Regions from separate parts of the Streptomyces albidicamelliae genome, predicted to be linked through region 2. Evidence: riboswitches for the same ligand, from Rfam matches in the RefSeq annotation. Region 2 holds a riboswitch; the other holds the start of a gene.

What was found. A riboswitch is a leader RNA that binds a small molecule or an ion and turns the genes downstream of it on or off. The one in region 2 is predicted to bind ZMP and ZTP.
Region 1: linked by a shared signal. The riboswitch ahead of N8I86_RS23440 (glycine hydroxymethyltransferase) and the one ahead of N8I86_RS33415 (bifunctional 5,10-methylenetetrahydrofolate dehydrogenase/5,10-methenyltetrahydrofolate cyclohydrolase) in region 2 are both predicted to bind ZMP and ZTP.

Annotation. Positions count from the first base shown of each region.
Region 1 covers NZ_CP106795.1:5,098,765-5,102,013, reverse strand. Annotated here, with positions in the region: gene N8I86_RS23440 (glycine hydroxymethyltransferase) at 19-1,467, opposite strand; ZMP/ZTP riboswitch at 1,499-1,588, opposite strand; gene N8I86_RS23435 (nuclear transport factor 2 family protein) at 1,686-2,183, opposite strand; gene N8I86_RS23430 (TetR/AcrR family transcriptional regulator) at 2,235-2,810, shown strand; gene N8I86_RS23425 (glutathionylspermidine synthase family protein) at 2,854-3,249, opposite strand, start outside.
Region 2 covers NZ_CP106795.1:7,371,353-7,374,601, reverse strand. Annotated here, with positions in the region: gene N8I86_RS33435 (S-(hydroxymethyl)mycothiol dehydrogenase) at 1-509, opposite strand, end outside; gene N8I86_RS33430 (hypothetical protein) at 747-1,052, opposite strand; gene N8I86_RS33425 (nuclear transport factor 2 family protein) at 1,225-1,590, shown strand; gene N8I86_RS33420 (hypothetical protein) at 1,603-1,839, shown strand; ZMP/ZTP riboswitch at 1,879-1,959, shown strand; gene N8I86_RS33415 (bifunctional 5,10-methylenetetrahydrofolate dehydrogenase/5,10-methenyltetrahydrofolate cyclohydrolase) at 1,986-2,834, shown strand; gene N8I86_RS33410 (CU044_5270 family protein) at 2,835-3,249, opposite strand, start outside.

The DNA of each region.
Region 1 (3,249 bases), 2.3 Mb from region 2:
GAGCGGGGAGGTGCCTCGTCAGCCGAGGTCGATCTCCGGGTAGAGCGGGAAGCCGGCCACCAGGTCGGTCGCCCGGCGGGAGATCTCGTCCGCGACCTTGGGGTCGAGGACGTGCTGGGCCTTGGACGGGGCGCCCTTGCTGGTGGTGCCCGGCTCGGTGGTGGTCAGGACCCGGTCGATGAGACCGGCGACCTCGTCCATCTCCGCGGTGCCGAGGCCACGGGTGGTCAGGGCGGGGGTGCCGATGCGGATGCCGGAGGTGTACCAGGCGCCGTTGGGGTCGGCGGGGATGGCGTTGCGGTTGGTGACGATGCCCGAGTCCAGGAGGGCGGCCTCGGCCTGACGGCCGGTGAGGCCGTAGGAGCCGGCCACGTCGATGAGGTTGAGGTGGTTGTCCGTGCCGCCGGTCACCAGGGTGGCGCCGCGCCGCATGAGGCCCTGGGCCAGGGCGCGGGAGTTGTCGACGATGCGCTGGGCGTAGTCCTGGAAGGCGGGCTGCCGGGCCTCGGCGAGCGCGACCGCCTTGGCGGCCATGACGTGCGGCAGCGGACCGCCGAGCACCATCGGGCAGCCCCGGTCGACCTGGTCCTTGAGGGAGTCGTCGCACAGGACCATGCCGCCGCGCGGGCCGCGCAGCGACTTGTGGGTGGTGGTGGTGACGATCTGGGCGTGCGGGACCGGGTCGAAATCGCCGATGAGGACCTTGCCGGCGACGAGACCCGCGAAGTGGGCCATGTCGACCATCAGGGTCGCCCCGACCTCGTCGGCGATCTCGCGCATGATCCGGAAGTTCACGAGCCGCGGGTAGGCCGAGTAACCGGCGACGATGATCAGCGGCTTGAACTCGCGGGCCTGGGCGCGCAGGGCCTCGTAGTCGATGAGGCCGGTGGCCGGGTCGGTGCCGTAGGAGCGCTGGTCGAACATCTTGCCGGAGATGTTCGGGCGGAAGCCGTGGGTGAGGTGGCCGCCGGCGTCCAGGGACATGCCGAGCATGCGCTGGTTGCCGAAGGCCTGGCGCAGTTCGGCCCAGTCGGCCTCGCTGAGGTCGTTGACCTGGCGGACGCCGGTCTTCTCCAGGAAGGGCGCCTCGACCCGGTCGGCGAGGACGGCCCAGAAGGCGACGAGGTTGGCGTCGATGCCGGAGTGCGGCTGGACGTAGGCGTGCCGGGCGCCGAAGAGCTCCCGGGCGTGCTCGGCGGCCAGGGCCTCCACGGTGTCGACGTTGCGGCAGCCGGCGTAGAAGCGGCGGCCGACGGTGCCCTCGGCGTACTTGTCGCTGAACCAGTTGCCCATCGCGAGGAGGGTCGCCGGGGAGGCGTAGTTCTCGGAGGCGATGAGCTTGAGCATCGCGCGCTGGTCGACGACCTCCTGGCCGATGGCGTCGGCGACCCGCGGCTCGACGGCGCGGACGACGTCGAGAGCGGCGCGGAAGGCGGTGGACTCGGTGGAGAGATGCTGCTCTGGCATGGGGACCTCCGGACGTGGCGTTCGGCGTGTTCGGTTCGGCCCAGGCGCACGGCACTCATTCGTGCTCGGGCCGCTCCCCGATGGTCGGTCCCATCCCAGCGCGCCAGTCACGGCCCGCTGATCAGCCTACCCGGCGGGCCGGAGCCGTGAGATCCCGCGTCCACCATGCGAGCGAGCGCGGGAGGGCGGCGGGCGACGCGTCCGCAAGGGCCGTGAGGTCAGTGCAGCGGGAGGTCGGTGCCGTGCTCCGCGGCGGGGCGGGGACCGAAGATGCGCCGGTCGGACTCGCGGATCGGCACGTCGTTGATGCCGGCCTCGCGGCGGCGCATCAGGCCGTGCTCGTCGAACTCCCACAGTTCGTTGCCGTAGGAGCGCCACCACTGCCCGTCGGCGTCGTGGCACTCGTACTGGAAGCGGACGGCGATCCGGTCGTCGTGGAAGCTCCACAGGCTCTTGCGCAGGGCGTAGTCGAGTTCGCGCTCCCACTTCCCGGTCAGGAAGGCGACGATCTCCTCGCGGCCGGTGAGGAACCGGTCCCGGTTCCGCCAGACCGAGTCCGGCGTGTACGCCTGGGCCACCCGGTGGGGGTCGCGGGTGTTCCAGGCGTCCTCGGCCGCCTGCACCTTCCGGCGGGCGGTCTCCTCGGTGAACGGCGGGACGGGCGGACGGTCTTCGGGCACGGCGGCCTCCTCAGGTCGAGAACGAACGTTCTCCATCGATGCGGCTAACCTAGAGAACGACCGTTCTCATAGTCAAGGAGCACGCCGATGCCCGCCCCGATCACCGAGGAACAGACCCGCCTGGACCGGGCGGCGCTCCTGGACGCGGCGGAGGCGCTGTTCTACGCGCACGGCATCCAGGCCGTCGGGATGGACCGGGTCCGCGAGGCGTCCGGACTGCCCCTGAAGCGGATCTACCGGCTGTTCGCGACCAAGGAGGACCTCGTGGTCGCCGTGCTCCGGCGGCGCGACCGGCGCTGGCGCGAGAGCCTGACCGCCCATGTGGAGGGTGTCCGGGACCCGCGGGAGCGGGTGCTCGCGGTCTTCGACTGGCTCGCCGGATGGTTCGGCGAGCCCGGCTTCCGCGGCTGCGCCTGGATCAACGCCTTCGGCGAGCTCGGCTCGTCGTCCGAGCCGGTGCTGGCCGAGGTGCGGTCCCACAAGCAGGCCTTCCACGACCAGCTCGCGGCCTGGGTGCGGGCCACCGGGGTGCCGGTGGCCGAGCCGGTGTTCCTGCTCGCCGAGGGCGCCGTCGTCACGGCCGGGCTCAGCGGCGATCCCTCGCCCGCGGCGCACGCCCGCACGGCCGTCGAGTCGCTGCTCGCGAGCGGCGGAACCCGCTGAGACCCCCCGGCGGGGGCCGTCGCCCGGCGCCGGTCCCGGTGCGCTAGAGGATCACGTGGGGCAGGAAGCGGGCGTACTCGTCGGTGATCAGGCCCGAGGACTCGCGGATCCCGAGGCCGGCCGACTCATCGCGGACGACCCAGGCGCCGAGGACCACGTGGTTGCCGTCGAAGGCGGGCAGCGGGGCCAGCTGCTGGTAGCAGCAGGGTTCGTCGCGGAGCACCGCGGGCGCGCCGGGCGGGTGCACGGTGACGCCCTCGCCCTCGCGGCCCAGGAGGGGCTTGGAGACGTAACCGGCCGGCCCGGCCAGCTCGCGCGGGCCGTCGAGGTAGGCGGGGAGGAGGTTGGGGTGGCCGGGGTACAGCTCCCAGAGGACCGCCAGGAGCGCCTTGTTGCTCAGGAGCATCTTCCAGGCCGGTTCGATCCACAGGGTGCTGCC
Region 2 (3,249 bases):
CCGATGCCGGCCATCACGCCGCAGCCCAGCAGTCCGGCGACGGCAGGGGAGACGGCCGGGTCGACCTTGGTGCACTGTCCGGCGGCCACCAGCGTCTTCTCGGCGAACGCGCCGATGCCGAGGGCCGGGGAGAGTTCCTGGCCGGTGGCGGCGAGCGTCATCTTCTGCGCGGCGTTGTGGGTGTTGAAGCAGTACCAGGGGCGGCCGCGCAGACAGGCCCGGCAGGCGCCGCAGACGGCACGCCAGTTGAGGACGACGAAGTCCCCGGGCGCCACGTCGGTGACGCCGTCGCCGACCGACTCCACGACACCGGCGGCCTCGTGGCCGAGCAGGAAGGGGAAGTCGTCGGAGATGCCGCCCTGCTTGTAGTGCAGGTCGGTGTGGCACACGCCGCAGGCCTGGACCTGTACGACGGCTTCGCCGGGCCCGGGGTCCGGCACCACGATCGTCTCGACCCGTACGGGCTCGTCCTTCCCCGGTGCGATCACGCCGCGTACTTCCTGCGCCATGGCCTGGCCCCTTCCTTCGACATGCCTACCCGCCGACCCTACGCGCTGTCGATCGGCGGGCGGGACGGACCACGACGACGAACGTGGATCTTTCCGGTGACCGGCTCCCGAGCGCCCCTTCCACCGGCCGCCCCGGATCACGAACCCGGGGCGGACCACCCGGCGTTCGCGCCCCCGTGCGGGCGGAAACGGCGAGGGCCGCCCCGGTCGGGACGGCCCTGCTGCCCGGGTGCGGGCTCAGTGGATGGGGATGGCCGACGCCAGGCCGAGCACGGGCGCGGCGGGGGCGAGAACCTGCTCCACCTGGTTCAGCTGGTTCAGCTCCTGGAGGTGGTTGAACGCCTGGAGCTGCTGGGAGACCCGCGGGATCTTGGCCTGGTCCTGCGCGGGCATGCCGCTGACGGCCAGCGAGTCCAGCGTGTTCACCGCGCCGAGCTTGTCGACCAGCGGGGCGCCGCCGGCCGCGTTCGCCGACGATGCGGCGAGGCCGGTGATTCCGGCGGCCAGGGCGACCGCGGCGGCGATGCGTCGTGTTGAGATCATGCCTTGAGCAACGGTTCGGGGGCCCGACCGGACACGGGCGGCGGGCCGCGCTCACCCGTGAGGCGGAGCCCCCGTTCTGCGCTTGCCGAGGCCGCCGGGCCGGAGGAGTCTCGGAGGTGAGGCCCGCGCGGCTCGTTCCTCATCGGGCCGCGGGCGCCTGAAGGAGGTCACCATGGGCACCGCGACAGGCCGCGCCTTCGACGCCGAGACGTTGCGCCGGGGCATCGAAGGGAACACCGGTAACACTCTTCTGTCCCTCTACGCCGACGACGCGGAGATCCGTATCGTCGACCACAACCACCAGCCGAGCGAGCCCACCGTGCTGCGGGGCCGGGGCCAGATCGCCGAGTTGCTGGACGACATCTACAGCCGCGACATGACGCACAAGCTGGAGCAGTGCGTCGTGCAGGGCGACCACGCCGCGTTCAGCGAGTCCTGCCAGTACGGGGACGGCACCCGGGTCATCGCCGAGTCGATGGTCACCCTGCGCGACGGCAAGATCACGAACCAGCTGCTCATCCAGGCCTGGGACGAGTAGGAACGGCCCGGCATGGCAGGCGGCGCGAGGAGGAACGCCAGGGTCCAGGTCAGCACGCGGCTGACCTGGACCCTGTCGGCGCGGGCGGTGCTCGGCCGGGTGCCCCGCACCCGCACGCGGTGGGGAGCGCCCGCCCTCACGGTGCGGCTGCCGGTGTCGACCGCCCTGGTCCGGTCGGTGCTGGCAGGCATGCGCTCACGTCCTTCGCTGCCGCGTGGCCCGAGGGGACGGCGGACCCGGCCGCGCTGAGCGACGTGCGGATCCCCTGGTCACCTGTTCGGTTACGCTGTAGCCGGCCGTGACTGGCGCTGAGGTGGAGAACCACCGGGGAGCGGCCTTCGGTGGATGCCGCGCGCCTGGGCGAGGAGAGTCGATCCAGCTCAGGAGTGTGCAGCATGACCCAGGCCCGTCTGATGGACGGTACCGCCCTCGCCCGCCGCATCGTCGAGGAGACCGCGAAGAAGGCCGCCGACCTCACCGGGCGCACGGGCAGCGCGCCGTGTCTGGCGACGGTGCTCGTCGGCGAGGACCCGGCGTCCGTGACGTACGTCCGCATGAAGCAGAACCGCTGCCGGAAGGCCGGCATCGAGTCGCGGCACGTGGCCCTGCCCGCCGCCACGACCACCGCCGAACTCGTCGCCACGCTGCGGGAGTTGTCGGCCGATCCGGGGGTGCACGGCATCCTGCTCCAGCATCCGGTGGGTGACCACGTGGACGAGCGCGCGGCGTTCGAGGCGATCGCCCCGGAGAAGGACGTCGACGGGGTCACCTTCGCCTCCTTCGCCACGATGAGCTTCGGCCTGCCCGGCTTCGTCTCCTGCACGCCCGGCGGGATCGTGCGGCTGCTCGACGAGTACGGCGTCGACCCGGCCGGGAAGCGGGCCGTGGTGGTGGGCCGCAGCGCTATCCTCGGCAAGCCGGTGGGCATGCTGCTGCTGGCCCGGGACGCCACGGTGACGTACTGCCACTCGCGCACCCGGGACCTCTCGGCGGCCGTCCGCGAGGCGGACGTCGTCGTCGCCGCCGTCGGCCGCCCCCGGCTGATCCGCGGGCAGGACGTGAAGCCCGGCGCGGTCGTGATCGACGCCGGCTACAACCCGGGGAACGTCGGCGACGTCGACTTCGACTCGGCCGTGGAGCGGGCCTCGCTGATCACGCCGGTGCCGGGCGGTGTGGGTCCGATGACGATCGCCACGCTGCTGGAGCAGACCGTCGACGCCGCCGCCCGGCAGCTCGGGGTGTGATCAGCGCAGCCAGGCGCTGTATCCCATGACGTCCCCGGCCTTCACCCCGTAGCCGGGGTCGTCCTCGGTGAAGGTGTCCTCCATGCCGAGGACGGCGCCGGTGCGCGGCTCCAGCACGAGCATGCGCCGGATGCCGCGGGCGTCGTGGACGTACGCGTGGCCGGAGCGGCCCAGGCGGTCGGTCACCTCGCCGACCGGGCGCAGCCCACCGGTCCGCGCGAACAGGTGGACGAGGGCCGCGGACTCGCGGGCGCCGAGGGTCCAGTGGTCGAGCAGTTCCACGGTGGCGTCGAGGAGTTCGGCGGTGCTCAGCGGGGCCGTGCTCCGGTCGGTCCGGGGGCGGACGACCTCGGTGAGGTAGGCGCTCAGGGCCGCCGCGGTGTGCGGCGGGGGCGCCTCGGGCGGGGCGTCGCTC